2 regions of the Priestia sp. JNUCC 25 genome follow, and region 1 is predicted to be linked to the other one. Evidence: predicted binding sites of a transcription regulator. Region 1 holds the regulator's gene; the other holds the start of a gene.
What was found. The regulator Rex, encoded in region 1, represses fermentation and respiration genes when NADH is low (regulators of the CRP and FNR family bind a similar motif). The targets are predictions, from matches to a motif close to TTGTGAAATATTTCACAA.

Region 1 (9,099 bases):
TTGGCTAGAAGAAGGATCCTATGATTTTAGTTTCAGTGGGTTAAAATCCGCAGTTATTAACACTGTCCACAACGCGAAGCAAAAAGGTGAAGAAATTCTTCCCCAAACGCTTGCTGCTAGCTTTCAAGCGAGTGTTATTGATGTGTTAGTAACTAAAACCGTTAAAGCTGCAAAGGAATATAACGTTAAGCAAGTGTTAGTAGCAGGAGGGGTTGCTGCTAATAAAGGACTTAGAGCAGCGCTAGAAGAGGCATTTGCACCATTATCAAACATTGAGCTTATTATCCCGCCGCTGTCTCTATGCACGGATAATGCCGCAATGATTGGAGCAGCAGCAAGTGTACGATTTGCTCAAGGAAAACGTTCAGATATGTCATTAAACGCAAACCCCGGTTTGGACTTGGAAGAGTAAGAGACGAATGAGATTCATTTCTCATTCGTCTTTTTTGTGGATAAAAATGATTTATCAACAATATTCAATAAATTTAGAATTAACTGTGGATAATTATGTGGAAAAGTCCGTGCACTCAGTACACGGACCTGTTATCAACAAGTTTTAATTATAAAAATCAGACAGATATCCACTATTTATTCACAGAGTGGATAAAGCTTGTTCTAAAGCGCATGAACAAGTAAATAGGATGAATAAATACGAAAAAATATAGGCTATTCTTCTAGAAGAAGCTGTAATTCTTCCCACTCTTCCATTAATGTGGATAACTGTGAAGAAATTTTTTCATTTTCACCGTTTAATCTTGATACTTCTTCGTGGTTTTGATAAATTTCGGGATCACAAAGAAGTTCTTCATTCTCCGCTTGTGCGGCTTCTAATTTGTTTACTTCAGTTTCAATTTCTTCAATGCGGCGCGTTCGCTGCCTCATCAATTTCTTTTGTTCTTTATCTTGTTTATAGGACTGTTTATCTACTTTTACAGTACGTTCTTCGTTTGCTTTTATATTTTCTAATTCTTTGATTTCCTCTATTTCTGCTTTCTTTTCTACATAATAGTCATAATCTCCAAGAAATTCTTCTACTCCTTCAGGAGATAGCTCTGCTATTTTGTTTGCAATACGGTTAATAAAATAACGGTCATGTGAAACAAATAACAGAGTTCCTGGGTAATCGATTAACGCATTCTCGAGTACTTGTTTGCTATCTAAATCAAGATGGTTAGTAGGTTCATCTAAAATTAAGAAATTAGCTTTTTGAAGCATAAGCTTCGCAAGAGCCAAACGTGCTTTTTCACCACCGCTAAGCGTGGAAACGATTTTCAGTACATCATCACCTGAAAACAGAAAATTTCCAAGCGCTGTACGAATTTCTTTTTCAGGTTTGGATGGGTAGTCATCCCAAAGCTCATTTAAAACGGTCTTATTAGACGTTAAATTAGCTTGCTCTTGGTCGTAATAACCAACCATTACGTTTGAGCCAAAAGAAATGGTTCCAGTCTTGAAGCTTAGTTTATCCACAATACCTTTTAATAACGTAGATTTCCCAACTCCATTAGGGCCAACCAACGCAAGGCTTTCACCTTTTTTAATCCGAAGGTTTGCCTGCTGAACAATATATTTGTGTTCATCATATCCAATAGACACGTTTTCGAGATTTAAGACTTCATTTCCGCTTTGACGCTCAATTTCAAACGAAAAACTAGCTGATTTTTCGCCTTCGTTAGGTCGATTTATTAACTCCATTCGATCGAGCTGTTTACGTCTGCTTTGCGCACGTTTTGTAGTCGATGCGCGGGCGATGTTTCGCTGAATAAAATCATTCAGTTTTGCGACTTCATCTTGCTGCTTTTCGTACTGACGCAACTCTTTTTCATATCGCTCTGCTTTTTGTACAAGGTATTTAGAGTAGTTGCCCGTGTACTTCACCGTTGTTTTTTGTGTGACTTCATACACTTGATTTACGACTTTATCAAGGAAGTAACGATCGTGTGAAACAATTAAAATAGCTCCTTCATACCCTTGCAGAAACTGTTCCAGCCATGCTAAAGTTTCAATATCTAAGTGGTTGGTAGGCTCATCGAGAATAAGTAAGTCCGGCTTTGTTAAAAGCAGTTTTGCAAGCGCCAAGCGTGTTTTTTGTCCACCGCTCAAGGAGGAAATAGGGGTGCTATAGTCAAAGTTTGAAAAACGGAAACCGTGAAGAATAGATCGTGTATCCGCTTCATATTGATAGCCGCCTAAATCTTTGAACGTTACTTGAAGCTGATCGTACTCTTTGGTTAGTTTTTCGTATTGAACTGAATCATTAAAAATGTCTGGATCGCCCATCTTCGTTTCAAGCGTACGTAATTCTTTTTCCATCTTCTTTAACGGAGCAAAGACAGTCATCATTTCTTCCCATATGGAGAGTGTTGACTCAAGAACTGTATCTTGTCCCATATAATCAATGGAAACACCTTTAGGTTTAATAATTTCTCCGCTGTCATAAGAAAGCTGCTCAGCAATAATTTTTAATAAAGTTGATTTACCAGCACCGTTTCGTCCCACTAGGGCAATGCGGTCTTTTGATTGTACTTCTAACTTTATATTCGATAAAATGGGTTCTGCCCCATAGTATTTTGTAATACCGTTCAATTGTAGAATAATCATTTTTTCACCTCTAGTAGTATATCCATAGTGTATTTTAACATATTCTCAACTACAAGTTCTTCCTACAAGCGTTTGTAATTTGTACAGGGACAAGGAAAAATGGTGAAGCGAATGTTTTGATTCATGAAATAAAATGATTTTACGTGCACATTTTATACAGGATACTATGTTAAAATAAGAGATAAGTGCATCTCTGAACTTATATATGATGGATGTAGAAAATCCGTCATGACTAACAAACGAATCCTTTGAAGGGCTAATTGCTTCGTTCTAGCTAACGACTTTAAATAGTGCTGGATAGACAAAAGCCGTCGGGGTGTGAAGCGGAGTATATATAAAACAAGAGAAAAGAGAGAGAATTGGAAGCGCTACCTCAAAGCGGTTGATGCTTTGTGAAAGGTAATGCAATATGACTTGAAAATGTTAGTAATGACATACATGAACTGAGGGGGTACAACGTGAACACTGAACAATTAAAAATACCACAAGCAACGGCTAAACGATTGCCGCTTTATTATCGTTTTTTAAAAAACTTGCATGCTTCTGGTAAACAGCGTGTTTCGTCAGCAGAGTTAAGTGAGGCAGTGAAAGTTGATTCTGCTACTATTCGTCGGGACTTTTCTTATTTTGGAGCATTAGGGAAAAAGGGATACGGCTACAATGTGAATTATTTACTTACATTTTTCCGTAAAACGTTAGACCAAGATGAAGTAACGAAAGTAGCACTGATTGGCGTGGGGAATCTGGGAACGGCCTTTTTAAATTATAATTTTATTAAAAATAATAACACCAAAATTGAGTGCGCTTTTGATGTGATAGAAGATAAAGTCGGTACAAAAGTAGGTGACGTGCCGGTTTATCACCTTGACCAATTGGAAGATTATATGAGTGATGATATCTCAGTGGCGATTTTAACCGTTCCTGCCACTGTTGCTCAGCAAATTACCGATCGTTTAGTGAACTGCGGAATTAAAGGGATTCTAAACTTCACTCCTGCACGCTTAAACGTACCGGATGAGATTCGACTACATCATATTGATCTTGCTGTAGAATTACAGTCGCTTGTCTATTTTTTGAAAAATTATCCTGTTGAATAAGGTGGACTGTGTTACGATTTCCTTAAGTCTAAATTAATAAGGAGAGTGGGAATATGGGGATTGGAGCAGGCAGTTGGATTATTATTGCGATTGTAGCACTGCTTATTTTTGGACCGAAACGGTTACCGGAGCTAGGAAGGTCAGTCGGGCAAACGCTTAGAGAGTTTAAGCATGCCGCTAGCGGTGCATCAGAAGATCGTGAAAAAGATAAACAGCGTCAAGTAGATGACAAAGAGTAAAAGGGTGATCATAGTATGACTGAACAAGAAATGTCAATATATGATCATATAGGAGAGCTGCGAAAACGCATTTTAATTGTTTTATTTTTCTTTGTCATTGCCACAATTGGCGGCTTTTTTATAGCGGATAAGGTTATTGTCTATTTACAGCATGCTGATGAGGCAAAAAATTTAACGATGAATGCATTTAGGCTAACAGATCCAGTTAAGATTTATATGCAGTTTGCTGTTATTATCGGCTGTGTACTTGCAGCTCCTGTTGCACTGTATCAACTTTGGGCATTTATTAGTCCTGGTTTATATGAAAAAGAGCGTAAGGTAACGCTTGGATATATTCCTGTTTCCATTTTTCTCTTTATCGGCGGTGTCTCTTTTTCTTATTTTGTGTTGTTTCCATTTGTCGTCGATTTTATGACGCGCGTTTCTGATGAGCTGAATGTAAACCAAGTGATTGGCATTAATGAATACTTTTCTTTTTTAATGCAGCTCACACTGCCTTTTGGCCTGTTGTTTCAGCTTCCTGTCGTCGTCATGTTTTTGACGCGATTAGGAATTATAACGCCTATGTTTTTATCTCAAATTCGAAAGTATGCCTATTTCGTACTGCTAGTTATTGCCGCACTTATTACACCACCGGAATTGCTCTCGCACATGATGGTGACAGTGCCGCTCTTAATTTTGTATGAAATCAGCATCATTATTTCCCGCATTTCGTATCGCAAAGTGTTAAAGGCAAGGGCAGAGCAAGAAAGAGAAGATGTTAGTATGTAAAAAAACCACTGAAACAGTGGTTTTTTTTATTTAGATGAATCATCTTGATTTTTATATTGCTGCTGCAACTTTTTAATTTTATAGTGCAAGATAAAAATGCGAACCGCAAATCTGAAATCGAATGCGGCTACGAGTGCAAATAAGATCGTAGGGAAGTTCCACACGGTTTCCTGAGCATTTTGAATGGCCAGGTAGGTGAATAAAATCCCCATAATAATATAAATAAACCCTCGTGTTAAAGGGATATTCTTCATAAAAACATGCCTCCAAAAATAAACTGCATTTGTTCTGCTTGCTTTTGCATTTCTATAATTTTATCTGCAAAAATAGTTTGAGATAAAATAACGATTGTATTCATCAACACGTGAGCAATAATGGGTACAATAATTAGTTTTGTTCTTGCATAAAGGAATGCAAATACAAATCCCATGGCTGTATACACGAGCAAATGTTTAAAATCCCAGTGTACGGCAGCGAAAATAAGGGAACTAATAAATGCAGAGATAAAAAAATTATATCGTTTGTGAAGAGAGCCGAAAATAATCTTTCGAAAAATAATCTCTTCTAGAATTGGTCCAATAACAGACGTAACGACAATGAGGAACGGCGTTGCTTTAACAAGATTAACAATATTTTGTGTGTTTTCAGATACTTGGGTAATGCCAAGAGCGTGCTCAATCATACCTGCTACAGCTTGACCAGCCATAGCCAAGAACACCCCAAGGACTGACCAGACAACAGTTACCGTTGTTCCCGCATGTTCTATACGCATGGACATGTCACGGCGCAGCAGCAGTAAGACAATAAGTAAACCAATGATAAAGCTAATGATGGTCCAATAAGTCAAAAGCATGACATTCGCTGTTCGAACTGGATATTGATCAAACATTCCTGTTAATTTTAACAGCGGTATACCAACAACTCCTGAAAACTGCATAAGGATGTAGGTGAGGATAACATACCAATAACGTTTTTCCAATCTTCTATACTCCTTTAAAAGGTTTTTATGTATATATGTCGAAGAAGTACTGTGAAGTTAGTAATTTCTTCTTGCTCGTATTGTAACATACATATTATTGAACAGAGAAAAGAATGCTTTATTTCTCAAAATCGTCGAAATCTAAGACTATTATATGTAGTTGTCGTAAATTTTAAATTTTTTTTGTTTAATACTTGCAAAAAAAACCCACTTTGTTTTAATATAATAATTGTGTTAGCACTCGTTGAGGTTGAGTGCTAATAAAAATGCAAACATATTATTTGAGGAGGTTGTTTCACTTGTTAAAGCCATTAGGTGATCGCGTAGTGATTGAACTTGTAAAATCTGAGGAAAAAACAGCAAGCGGTATCGTGTTACCGGACAGTGCAAAAGAAAAACCACAAGAGGGTAAAATTGTGGCTGTTGGTACAGGCCGAGTATTAGAAAGCGGTGAGCGTGTAGCTTTAGAAGTAGCTGCAGGCGATCGTATCATCTTCTCAAAATATGCAGGTACTGAAGTGAAATATGAAGGTACTGAATACTTAATTTTACGCGAAAGCGATATTTTAGCTGTAATCGGCTAATTTTAACCACAAACTTATCATACGTAAAAAATAGATTATTAAGAATATCTTGAGGAGGTCAAAGAACATGGCAAAAGACATTAAATTTAGCGAAGAAGCACGTCGCGCAATGCTACGTGGTGTAGATACATTAGCAAATGCGGTAAAAGTAACGCTTGGACCAAAAGGTCGTAACGTTGTATTAGAAAAGAAATTCGGTTCACCGCTTATTACAAATGACGGTGTAACAATTGCAAAAGAAATCGAATTAGAAGACGCATTTGAAAATATGGGTGCTAAATTAGTAGCTGAAGTTGCTAGCAAAACAAACGACGTTGCTGGTGACGGTACAACTACTGCAACAGTTTTAGCGCAAGCAATGATCAGAGAAGGCCTTAAAAACGTAACGGCTGGTGCTAACCCAATGGGTATCCGTAAAGGTATGGAAAAAGCTGTAGCTGTAGCGGTTGAAGAACTAAAAGCAATCTCTAAACCAATTCAAGGTAAAGATTCAATTGCTCAAGTAGCGGCTATCTCAGCGGCTGACGAAGAAGTAGGTCAACTAATCGCTGAAGCAATGGAGCGCGTTGGTAACGACGGCGTTATCACACTTGAAGAGTCAAAAGGTTTCACAACTGAATTAGAAGTGGTAGAAGGTATGCAGTTTGACCGTGGATATGCATCTCCTTACATGGTAACTGATTCAGATAAAATGGAAGCTGTATTAGATGACCCGTACATCTTAATTACAGACAAAAAAATCGGTAACATTCAAGAAATCTTACCGGTATTAGAGCAAGTTGTTCAACAAGGCAAGCCTCTATTAATCATCGCTGAAGACGTAGAAGGCGAAGCTTTAGCAACATTAGTTGTGAACAAACTTCGCGGTACATTTACAGCTGTAGCTGTTAAAGCTCCTGGTTTCGGTGATCGTCGTAAAGCAATGCTACAAGACGTTGCGATCTTAACAGGCGGAGAAGTAATCACTGAAGAGCTTGGTCTTGACCTGAAAACAGCAAGCATCGACCAATTAGGTCGCGCTTCTAAAATTGTTGTAACAAAAGAAAATACAACAGTTGTAAACGGTGCAGGAAACGCAGAAGATATCCTAGCACGCGTAAACCAAATCAAAGCTCAGCTTGAAGAAACAACTTCAGAGTTTGACCGCGAAAAATTACAAGAGCGCTTAGCAAAACTTGCTGGTGGCGTAGCTGTAATTAAAGTTGGTGCGGCAACTGAAACTGAGTTAAAAGAACGTAAATTACGTATTGAAGATGCATTAAACTCTACGCGCGCTGCGGTTGAAGAAGGTATCGTAGCTGGTGGTGGTACTGCATTAGTAAATATCTATAATAAAGTAGCAAGCATCGAAGCTGACGGTGACACTGCTACAGGTATCAACATCGTATTACGTGCGATTGAAGAGCCTGTACGTCAAATCGCTCACAACGCTGGTTTAGAAGGATCCGTAATCGTTGAGCGTCTAAAAGGCGAAGCAGTTGGAACTGGATTTAACGCTGCAACTGGCGAGTGGGTAAATATGCTAGACACTGGTATCGTTGACCCAACAAAAGTAACGCGTTCAGCTCTTCAAAATGCTTCTTCTGTAGCGGCTATGTTCTTAACAACTGAAGCAGTTGTTGCTGACAAGCCAGAAGAAAACGCAGCTCCTGCAATGCCTGACATGGGCGGCATGGGTGGAATGGGCGGCATGATGTAATCACTGCCCTCTCTGAAAAAGCGATCAAGTACTCACTTGGTCGCTTTTTTGCGTGCATTAATATTTTCAGATTTTTTTAAAATTTGTTAAGATAGTACTATGTTTATTGAAAAACATACTAAACTCAAGGCTTAACTGAGTTTTAAGGGGGAGCTTCGTTGATTCAGCTCGATCATATTAATAGTAAATTAAATCAAGTATTAGAAAACATCGATCAAATTGTAATTGGAAAGCGTCATGTATCTACGTTGAGTTTAGTTGCTTTGCTTGCAAAGGGGCATATTTTGCTTGAAGATGTGCCGGGTGTGGGGAAAACGATGCTCGTGAAGGCACTGGCCAAATCGATTGATGCCGAGTTTAAACGAATTCAATTCACGCCTGATTTGCTGCCGTCCGATGTAACAGGTGTTTCTATCTACAGTCCGAAAGACATGGAATTTCATTTTCGTCCAGGTCCTATCATGAGCCACATTGTACTCGCTGATGAGATTAACAGGACTTCTCCTAAAACCCAATCGGCGCTTTTAGAAGCAATGGCTGAGCATCATGTAACAACCGATGGTATCACCCGGGAAATTCCAGCACCTTTTTTTGTGATGGCTACTCAAAATCCTGTTGATTTTGATGGGACCTATCATTTGCCGGAAGCACAGCTGGATCGTTTTTTATTCAAATTAAGCATGGGGTATCCTACGCAAGAAGAGGAGCTTCAAATTTTAAATGGCGTATCCACCCAGATCAACCTTGAAGATGTCAAACCCGTCATGAGCATTCCAGAATTAGTACAGGCTCAAAAAGCTGTAAGCAGTATTTATGTAGACGATGCGATCAAGCACTATATCATTGAAATCATTCGTAAAACGCGCTCTCATCCACATGTTTCGTTAGGTATTAGTCCTCGTGGAACGGTTTCATTTATGAAGGCCGTTCAAGCATATGCTTTAGTGAAGGGAAGAGATTACTGTCTTCCTGATGATGTTCAAGAGCTTGCTTCGTATGTGTGTGCACATCGATTAACGCTAAGACCTGATACCCAGTACAGCGGCTTAACAGCGAGTGATGTGATGAAGCAAATTATGGCTGATACGAAAGTACCTGTTAAAAGGTAAGAGGGTACTTTATGAAACAG
Region 2 (9,099 bases), 360 kb from region 1:
CGCTTCTTCTGCACGAGCTACGTCAATCTCTTCAGCTGTTTCAGCAGCCTGTGCAAGAATTGTTACTTTGTCAGGTCTTACTTCAAGAAATCCTCCGCTAACAGCCACAAGTTCTGTACTGCTTGCTTTCTTCAAGCGGACGGCTCCAATTTGTAAAGGAGCAACCATCGGAATATGGCCATGTAAAATACCAAGCTCACCGCTCTGTGCTCGGGTACTTACCATTTCCACTTCTGATTCGTAAACTGGGCCATCAGGAGTCACTACACTGACATGGATTGTCTTCATTTAAAAAACCTCCTATGTCCCTTAAATTAAACTTCTACTCCCATACGTTTCGCATTTTCAATAACTTCTTCAATGCGACCAACTAAACGGAACGCATCTTCAGGTAAATGATCGTATTTACCTTCCAAGATCTCTTTAAATCCTTTAACAGTTTCTTTTACAGGAACATAAGAACCTTTTTGACCTGTAAATTGTTCTGCTACGTGGAAGTTTTGAGACAAGAAGAATTGAACGCGACGAGCACGTTGTACAACAAGTTTATCTTCATCAGATAACTCATCCATACCTAGGATTGCAATGATATCTTGTAACTCTTTATAACGCTGTAACGTTTGTTGAACTTGACGCGCAATTGCATAGTGCTCTTCTCCAACAATTTCAGGAGATAAAGCGCGAGATGTAGATGCTAATGGATCTACCGCAGGGTAAATACCCATCTCTGATAATTTACGCTCTAAGTTTGTTGTTGCATCTAAGTGAGCAAATGTTGTCGCTGGAGCTGGATCCGTATAGTCATCGGCTGGTACGTAAATCGCTTGAATCGATGTTACAGAACCTACGCTTGTTGACGTGATACGCTCTTGAAGCTGACCCATTTCCGTCGCTAATGTTGGCTGATAACCTACTGCTGATGGCATACGGCCAAGTAATGCTGATACTTCTGAACCCGCTTGTGTGAAACGGAAGATATTATCGATAAAGAATAATACGTCTTGACCTTGTTCGTCACGGAAGTATTCTGCCATTGTTAATCCTGTTAATGCAACACGTTGACGTGCACCAGGTGGCTCATTCATTTGTCCAAATACCATAGCCGTCTTCTTAATAACACCGGAATCTGTCATTTCATGGTATAAGTCATTACCTTCACGCGTACGCTCACCTACACCAGCGAATACCGAAATACCGCCGTGCTCTTGAGCAATGTTATTGATTAACTCTTGAATTAATACTGTTTTACCTACACCGGCACCACCGAATAGACCGATTTTTCCACCTTTAATGTAAGGAGCTAATAAGTCTACTACTTTAATACCTGTTTCAAGAATTTCAGCTTGTGTAGATAGATTTTCGAACTTTGGTGCTTGACGGTGGATTGGATCACGACGTGCACCTGCATCGATTGGGGCGTCTAAGTCGATTTTTTCACCTAATACGTTGAATACACGACCTAACGTAACGTCACCAACTGGTACTGAGATTGCTGCACCTGTATCTTCTACTTCTAATCCACGAACTAAGCCGTCAGTGGATGACATTGCTACTGTACGAACTGTGTTATCACCTAAGTGAATCGCAACTTCTAATGTTAATTCGATTGCAACTTCACTTGCACTGCTCGGTTTATGTGAAATTTTAAGGGCGTTATAAATTGCCGGAAGGTGTCCGTTGTCAAACTTTACGTCTACAACTGGACCCATGATTTGAGTAACGCGTCCTTTTGTCATCGTGTTCCCTCCTAACTTGCTTTTCCATTAAACTTTCTATTCTAACGCTGCCGCTCCGCCAACAATTTCCGTAATTTCCTGGGTAATTGCCGCTTGACGTGCACGGTTATATGACAATGTAAGATTATTGATAAGATCTTTTGCGTTGTCTGTTGCACTTTTCATCGCTGTCATACGAGCAGCATGCTCACTTGCTTTTCCATCAAGCAGGCCGCCGTAAATTAAACTCTCTGCATACTGAGGAAGTAATACTTCTAAAATCTCTTCTTGTGATGGTTCAAATTCATAACCAACAAGTTTACCAGAAGGTTGAAGATCTGTTAGAGGCAATAGCTTCTTCTCCGTCACTTCTTGTGAAATCGTATTGATAAAGTGATTGTAGTATAAGTAAAGTTCATCAAACGTACCGTCCGCAAACATTTGAACTGTTTGTGAAGCGATTCCTTGAATGTCAGCAAAAGCTGGCTGATCTGCTAAGCCTGTGATTTCAAGCAAAACCGGAATACCGCGTTTTACGAAGAAATCTCTCCCTACTCGTCCAATTGCAATCACACCATATTCATCAGGTGATTGATGGCGTTCTTCAATAGCTTGAGATACTTTTCGCAAAATATTACTGTTATATGCTCCTGCTAGACCGCGATCTGAAGTGATTACGATATAACCAGTCTTCTTCACGCTGCGCGCAGTTAACATTGGATGTGAAGCGCCTCTGCTGCCAAGGGCTACGCTTGAGACTACCTCTTGAATTTTTTCCATATATGGAACAAACGATTTTGCATTTTGTTCCGCTCTATTCAGCTTTGCAGCTGAAACCATTTCCATTGCTTTCGTAATCTGGCTCGTTTTTTTCGTCGATGTGATTCGAGTTTGTATATCACGTAATGATGCCAAAGGTTTCACCACCTTGTTTTAGAAGATCACGTGGTATGAAAGGTGAACAAATGTTCACCTTCACCTTATTGAAAGATTGTCTTAACATACCATGCTGACAATATATTATTCAGATGCAATAAATGTTTTCTTGAATTCTTCAAGTGCTGATTCGAATACGCCAGCTTCAGGAAGGCCACCAGTTGTACGGATTGATTCAAGTACTTCTTTACGGTTTGATTCTAACCATGTTAAGTACTCGTCTTCAAAGCGTGTAATATCTGATACTGGAACATCATCTAAGAAGCCTTTTGTTAATGCGTAAAGCACAGCTACTTGTTTTTCTACGCGAAGCGGTTTGTGTAAACCTTGTTTTAAGATTTCAACTGTACGCGCTCCTCGATTTAATTTTGCTTGAGTCGCTTGGTCAAGATCAGAACCGAACTGAGCAAATGATTCAAGCTCACGATACGATGCAAGGTCTAGACGCAGTGTACCTGCTACCTTTTTCATCGCTTTAATTTGTGCAGATCCACCTACACGTGATACAGAAAGACCAGCATTAATCGCAGGACGTACACCTGAGAAGAATAGATCTGACTGTAAGAAAATTTGTCCGTCTGTAATCGAAATTACGTTCGTTGGGATATAAGCAGATACGTCTCCTGCTTGCGTTTCAATAAATGGAAGAGCTGTTAATGAACCTCCACCTTTTGCGTCCGATAACTTTGCCGCACGCTCTAATAAACGAGAGTGCAGGTAGAATACATCCCCTGGATACGCTTCACGACCTGGAGGACGGCGTAATAGTAATGAAAGTTCACGATAAGCTGATGCTTGTTTTGTTAAGTCATCGTAAATAACAAGTACGTGCTTACCGTTATACATAAACTCTTCACCCATTGTTACTCCAGCGTATGGTGCTAAGAATAATAGTGGAGCTGGTTGTGAAGCTGATGCTGTTACGACGATTGTGTAATCTAGAGCACCGTGTTTACGTAATGTCTCTACTACGTTACGAACTGTTGATTCTTTTTGGCCAATCGCTACATAGATACATACCATATCTTGATCTTTTTGGTTTAAGATTGTATCGATTGCTACCGATGTTTTACCCGTTTGACGGTCACCGATAATTAACTCACGCTGTCCACGACCGATCGGCACAAGTGCGTCAATCGCCTTGATACCTGTTTGAAGCGGCTCATGTACTGATTTACGATCCATAACGCCAGGTGCAGCACCTTCAATTGGACGTGTTTTTGTTGTTTCTACTGGGCCTAAGCCGTCTACTGGCTGACCTAATGAGTTAACAACACGACCGATTAACTGCTCCCCTACTGGAACTTCCATGATGCGTCCTGTACGGCGAACTTCGTCACCTTCACGAATTTCCGTGTATGGTCCTAAAATAATGATACCTACATTGTTTTCTTCTAAGTTTTGTGCCATTCCCATGACACCATTTGAAAATTCAACCAGTTCTCCAGCCATGACATTGTCGAGGCCATGAGCACGTGCGATACCGTCCCCAACTTGGATAACAGTACCTACATCACTCACTTTAATCTCAGACTGATAGTTTTCAATTTGCTGCTTGATCAGCGCACTAATTTCTTCAGCTTTGATGCTCATGAATTTCACCCCTATCTACGATCTGTGTGCAAGAAGTCCTCGGTGGATCGTTTCTAATTTGCTGCTAATGCTGCCATCATAGATACGATTACCAATGCGAAGCTTCACGCCGCCGATTAGGCTTTTATCTACTATATTTGAAATATTTAACGTATGTTTTCCAACTTTAGAAGCAAATGATTGCGAGATTGCTCTTTTCTCATCTGCACTTAAAGGTTTGACAGAATAAACAGTTGCATCTGCCACGCCACGTACTTCGTTCGCTAGGAAACGATACTCTTTTACCATTTCGCTAACAATTTGAATGCGGTGACGCTCTAATAATAGAAGAACCGTATGTTGAACAGTTGGTGAAAGTTCAGCAAATGCCTCACTTACAAACTGTTTTTTTCGCTCAATTGTAATTTTTGGATGAGTTAATACATCCATTAATTCAGGTGTTTTAGCAAACACCTCTTCAACTATTTGTAGCTGGTCTTGCATTTCATCGATCATCTGTTTTTCTGTTGCTAATTGAAAAAGAGCTAGTGCATAGCGTTTGGCTACAGCTGGTTGACTCATCGTACATCCCCTACTTCTTGGATATATTCATGAATTAACTTCTCTTGATCTTGTTCAGAAAGTTCTTTTTCAATAACTTTCGACGCAATTAAAACAGATAATGAAGCAACTTGCTCACGTAACGCAGCAACTGCTTGATCTTTTTGCTGTTCGATTTCTTGTTTTGCTGCAGCTTTTAGACGCTCAGACTCTTCGCGTGCTGCCGCAATGATTTCTTCTTTTTTATCTTCTGCAGACTTTCTAGCGTTTTCCATCATTACTTGCACTTCTTGACGAGATTGCTTTAAGATTTCACGCTGCTCTTCAACAAGCTTCTTCGCTTCCTCATTTTGCTTTTCTGCTTCATCAATCTCACCGGCAATATGCTCTTCACGTTTTTTCATGATTCCCATTACAGGACCAAACGCGAATTTTTGAAGTAACGCAAGTAGGATAAGGAACATCACTAATTGGAAAAGAATATCTCCACCATTAATGCCTGCTGCTCCTAACACAAACATGTTCGACACGGCCATGTTCACTCCCTTCAGAGACTCCACATATATAATTTACTTATTAAAGACATAAAGTAATGGCGAAGGTTCTTTTGAATGATCTTCGCCACATGTAACACATTATTATTTACCTTGTACCATGAATGCAATAACTACGGCGATAATTGGAAGCGCCTCAACTAAGGCAACCCCAACGAACATCATTGAAGTTAATGTACCACGTGCTTCTGGTTGGCGAGCTGTGCCTTCAATCGTCTTAGAAACGATAAGACCGTTACCAATACCAGCACCTAGTGCCGCTAAACCAATCGCAATTGCAGATGCTATTAAACCCATTTTATAAAGTCCTCCCTTAATATATATGATTTTGTTTAACTAATTTTTGTTTTGTCCAAATTGGGTATTACTTGAACAAAGCTTTATAAATTAATGGTCGCTACTCACTTTGTGAGATAAATAAACCATCGTTAACATTGTGAAAATGAAGGCCTGAATTGCGCCTACAAAAATACTGAATCCTTGCCATAAAAGCATTGGAATAGCAGCTCCAATTGTACCTAAGAAGCCTGTTGTTGCTAAACCAGCTAGCAAGCTTAACAAAATTTCCCCAGCATAAATATTACCGTAAAGACGAAGGCCAAGCGTTAACGTATTGGCAAACTCCTCGATAATCTTAAGCGGGAATAAAAATGCCATTGGCTTGAAGTAATCTTTCGTGTATGCAGAGAAACCTCGCATTTTAATACCATAATAATGTGATAGTACAACTACCATAACGGCTAACGTCAGCGTAATTGCTGGATCAGCGGTTGGCGATTTCCACCATAAGTTATGGTCAATCACGATGGCAAATGGAAGACCCAACATATTTGACACAAAAATGTACATAAGTAAAGTTACACCTAGCGTCAAAAAGCGGCCACCTGTTTTCCAATCCATATTGCTATTAACGAGTCCTTTAACAAAATCTAAGACCCATTCAATAAAGTTTTGTGCACCGCTTGGCTTCATAGCAAGAGTACGAGTACATAAAACTGCAATTAAGAATACAATAACAGAAGCTACGGTAACCATAAGCAAGTTACTTTGACTAAAAGTAAGGCCTAGAAACTCTATAGTTGGTGATTCATGACCCAACTGTGTTCACCTCTCTTTCTATCTTCTACGCATATTTTGAACAACTAAATCTATGATAATGACAACGTAATACGTCATTAATCCCACAACTACACTAATAATATGAAAGGTTTTTGGATAAGAGATGGTAATCACAACTGCGAGAGCAGCTGTTGCAAATCTTACAACAGTCCCAATTGAACGGGGCTTTTTCCCCTCATCCAACGCCTGTCCAAACTGCTCAAACTTTCTTACTAAGTTCCACAAATTATACAAACTCAGGGCGGTTCCTAAAATTAAACCTGCAAAAACAGCCTTATAACTTGTAAATCCCCAGCCGAGAACGTATAATGCTAACAAATACAATATGTATGAACGAAGTCTTGGAAAAACGTGCTGCAAATCCTGCATGAATTATTAATCTCCTGAAAAAAAATGGTGGACTGTCCGCAGCATCATAAAAACACCTGCTGCTAGCCCTAAAAGAAGGCCTAAAATCAAAAATAGTGGTTCGGTGTCAAGCCATTGATCAGCCCATCTTCCAGAGAATAAGCCAATTAAGACTGAACCTGCTAACTGTGATAGAATGATTGACACTAATGCCATCGCTTGCAAAGGATGACGGTTGCGATCTTTCATAAGCTCATACCCCTTTTGCAAAATTTTCTTTTTTCCGAATTCTCTATCGTTTTTATAGCTCAATATATGATAGAAAGGCAAAAAAAATTGCTAAAAAAGGTAAAAACAGCTAATAAAATACGCAGAAATATCAACGGTTTTCACAGGTTGAAAACCTTATCATTTATATTCCCTGTAAGCATACAATAGCGTATATTTAATGTCAATGTGTTTAAGCTAAAAACTTCACAATCTCTTCTTATTGTTCACATTTCTGCCACACATAAAACCTCTTCAAATGAAAACATTTAAAGAGGTTCATTCAATCGTTATTGTACTTTGTACAACCTGCTCTTGTCTATGCTTTTTCACAAATGCAAATATTTGGTACGACCCCGGTACAAGCGATTCATCAATCGTTATTTTTCGTTTTCTCATGCCTCTTTCTACATCAACGTCAACATCTAAATACGATACAAACTGTAAAGACTGCTTATCAAAAAGAGCCACGCCTAACTGATCTGCTCCTTCAGGCAAAAACAGTTCATAGCTATACGTATTTTTCTCTTTTTCCGCTGCTACTTGCAATCCCATGACACGAGGATAATCTGGAATGCTAACCATGTACATATAAGGAAGCGAAAATGTTTCACGTGAATCATTTATTTCCAAATATCCGTCATATATACCTTTATTTTTAAAACGGGGCTGCACCGATAAAGTGACAGCTATTTCTTTTGTCTGATGGGGCTGCACCGTGACGGGTAATGGAACATCCCAGTTCACTCCTTCATCCCTTTTTGGAACGTTTAAGCGATACGTTTTTGCTTTATCAGACTGGTTATCAATTTTAAATGATAAGACTTTCTTTGATGGGCGAGTAAAAATACCGAAAGATAAAGAAGATGGATAAAATAAAGAGTCTGCTGTGACAGCTTTTGCTATTTGAATTCTCCCGGCTCCTTGTTCATATACGCGATACGTTTGGCCATTTAGCTGCTGCATTACTTTACTTGTGTTCATCAATGAAGCTTTGACTTGTTCAGGAGACCAGTTCGGGTGAGCTTGTAAAATAAGAGCGCACGCTCCAGCTACATGGGGCGCAGCCATACTTGTTCCATGCATGCGTTCATATCCCCCAGGAACTGTACTATTAATGAAGTAACCAGGTGCGACGACGTCCGGCTTGATTCCCCAAGTAGTCGTTACAGGTCCTCTTGAACTGAAAGATGTGAGCAAGTCTTGTACCACTTGCTTGCCAGTGCGTAAGTATGGCTGTTGAGACTGAATGTGTTGATTAATGGTATCACCGCTTTTTTTACTTACCCATATCACTGGAATATTTACTGACTCTTGTAGTTTACCGATTATGCTTTTTTCAGTCGGGCTATATAAAAGAACAGCTTTTGCTCCAGCCTGTTCAGCTTGTTTAATCTTTTTTTCAACCGCATTTCCTTCTACTTTTAGCAAAATGACGTTACCCAACGCATGCTTTTGCTCTTTGGAATATTCTTCATTTATTACACGCAGCGTTTGATTAAACGTCCATGGACGAGACCCTTCTACTGGCGCCATCATAATTTTTTCTTTGTTAAATCCAATTGTTAGAAATTGAACTGTTGTCGGGGAAACAGAAGCGCCAACGGAAATAGCTTTTCCCGCTGTACCTGGAGAGCCCACGGTCCATAAACCTGGACCTGAATTGCCGCTAGATGTGACCGTTACAATTCCTTTTTCAACAGCCCGATCTAATGCTAAGCTTGTTGGTAAATCAGGACCATTCACATCATTTCCCAATGATAAATTAATAATATCTACATCATCTTGAATTGCTTTTTCGATAGCTAGAATAACACTTTCAGACGTTCCAGCTCCTCCAGGTCCAAGAGCTCGGTATGCGTAGATCTCTGCTTCAGGTGCTACACCTTTAATATTTCCATTTGCTGCAATAATACCAGCTACATGAGTGCCATGCAGAGTAGGCTCTCCTTGCTCCCGAGTGGTTTCCATCGGCTCATAATCTTTATCTATTACATCATACCCTCCTCTGTAGGTTTGTTTTAAAT

Region 2: the regulator Rex is predicted to act here: its motif matches at 7,268-7,285, upstream of JNUCC25_RS25890 (AtpZ/AtpI family protein).

The regions. Positions count from the first base shown of each region.
Region 1 covers NZ_CM132211.1:219,513-228,611, forward strand. Annotated here, with positions in the region: gene tsaD (tRNA (adenosine(37)-N6)-threonylcarbamoyltransferase complex transferase subunit TsaD) at 1-412, shown strand, start outside; gene JNUCC25_RS01305 (ABC-F family ATP-binding cassette domain-containing protein) at 667-2,601, opposite strand; gene JNUCC25_RS01310 (redox-sensing transcriptional repressor Rex) at 3,060-3,698, shown strand; gene tatA (twin-arginine translocase TatA/TatE family subunit) at 3,752-3,937, shown strand; gene tatC (twin-arginine translocase subunit TatC) at 3,953-4,708, shown strand; gene JNUCC25_RS01325 (YdiK family protein) at 4,735-4,962, opposite strand; gene JNUCC25_RS01330 (CPBP family intramembrane glutamic endopeptidase) at 4,959-5,687, opposite strand; gene groES (co-chaperone GroES) at 5,987-6,271, shown strand; gene groL (chaperonin GroEL) at 6,339-7,970, shown strand; gene JNUCC25_RS01345 (AAA family ATPase) at 8,129-9,079, shown strand; gene JNUCC25_RS01350 (DUF58 domain-containing protein) at 9,091-9,099, shown strand, end outside.
Region 2 covers NZ_CM132211.1:4,922,057-4,931,155, forward strand. Annotated here, with positions in the region: gene JNUCC25_RS25845 (F0F1 ATP synthase subunit epsilon) at 1-288, opposite strand, end outside; gene atpD (F0F1 ATP synthase subunit beta) at 315-1,736, opposite strand; gene JNUCC25_RS25855 (F0F1 ATP synthase subunit gamma) at 1,773-2,630, opposite strand; gene atpA (F0F1 ATP synthase subunit alpha) at 2,736-4,244, opposite strand; gene JNUCC25_RS25865 (F0F1 ATP synthase subunit delta) at 4,260-4,805, opposite strand; gene JNUCC25_RS25870 (F0F1 ATP synthase subunit B) at 4,802-5,320, opposite strand; gene atpE (F0F1 ATP synthase subunit C) at 5,423-5,635, opposite strand; gene atpB (F0F1 ATP synthase subunit A) at 5,726-6,436, opposite strand; gene JNUCC25_RS25885 (ATP synthase subunit I) at 6,455-6,826, opposite strand; gene JNUCC25_RS25890 (AtpZ/AtpI family protein) at 6,833-7,054, opposite strand; gene JNUCC25_RS25895 (S8 family serine peptidase) at 7,352-9,099, opposite strand, start outside.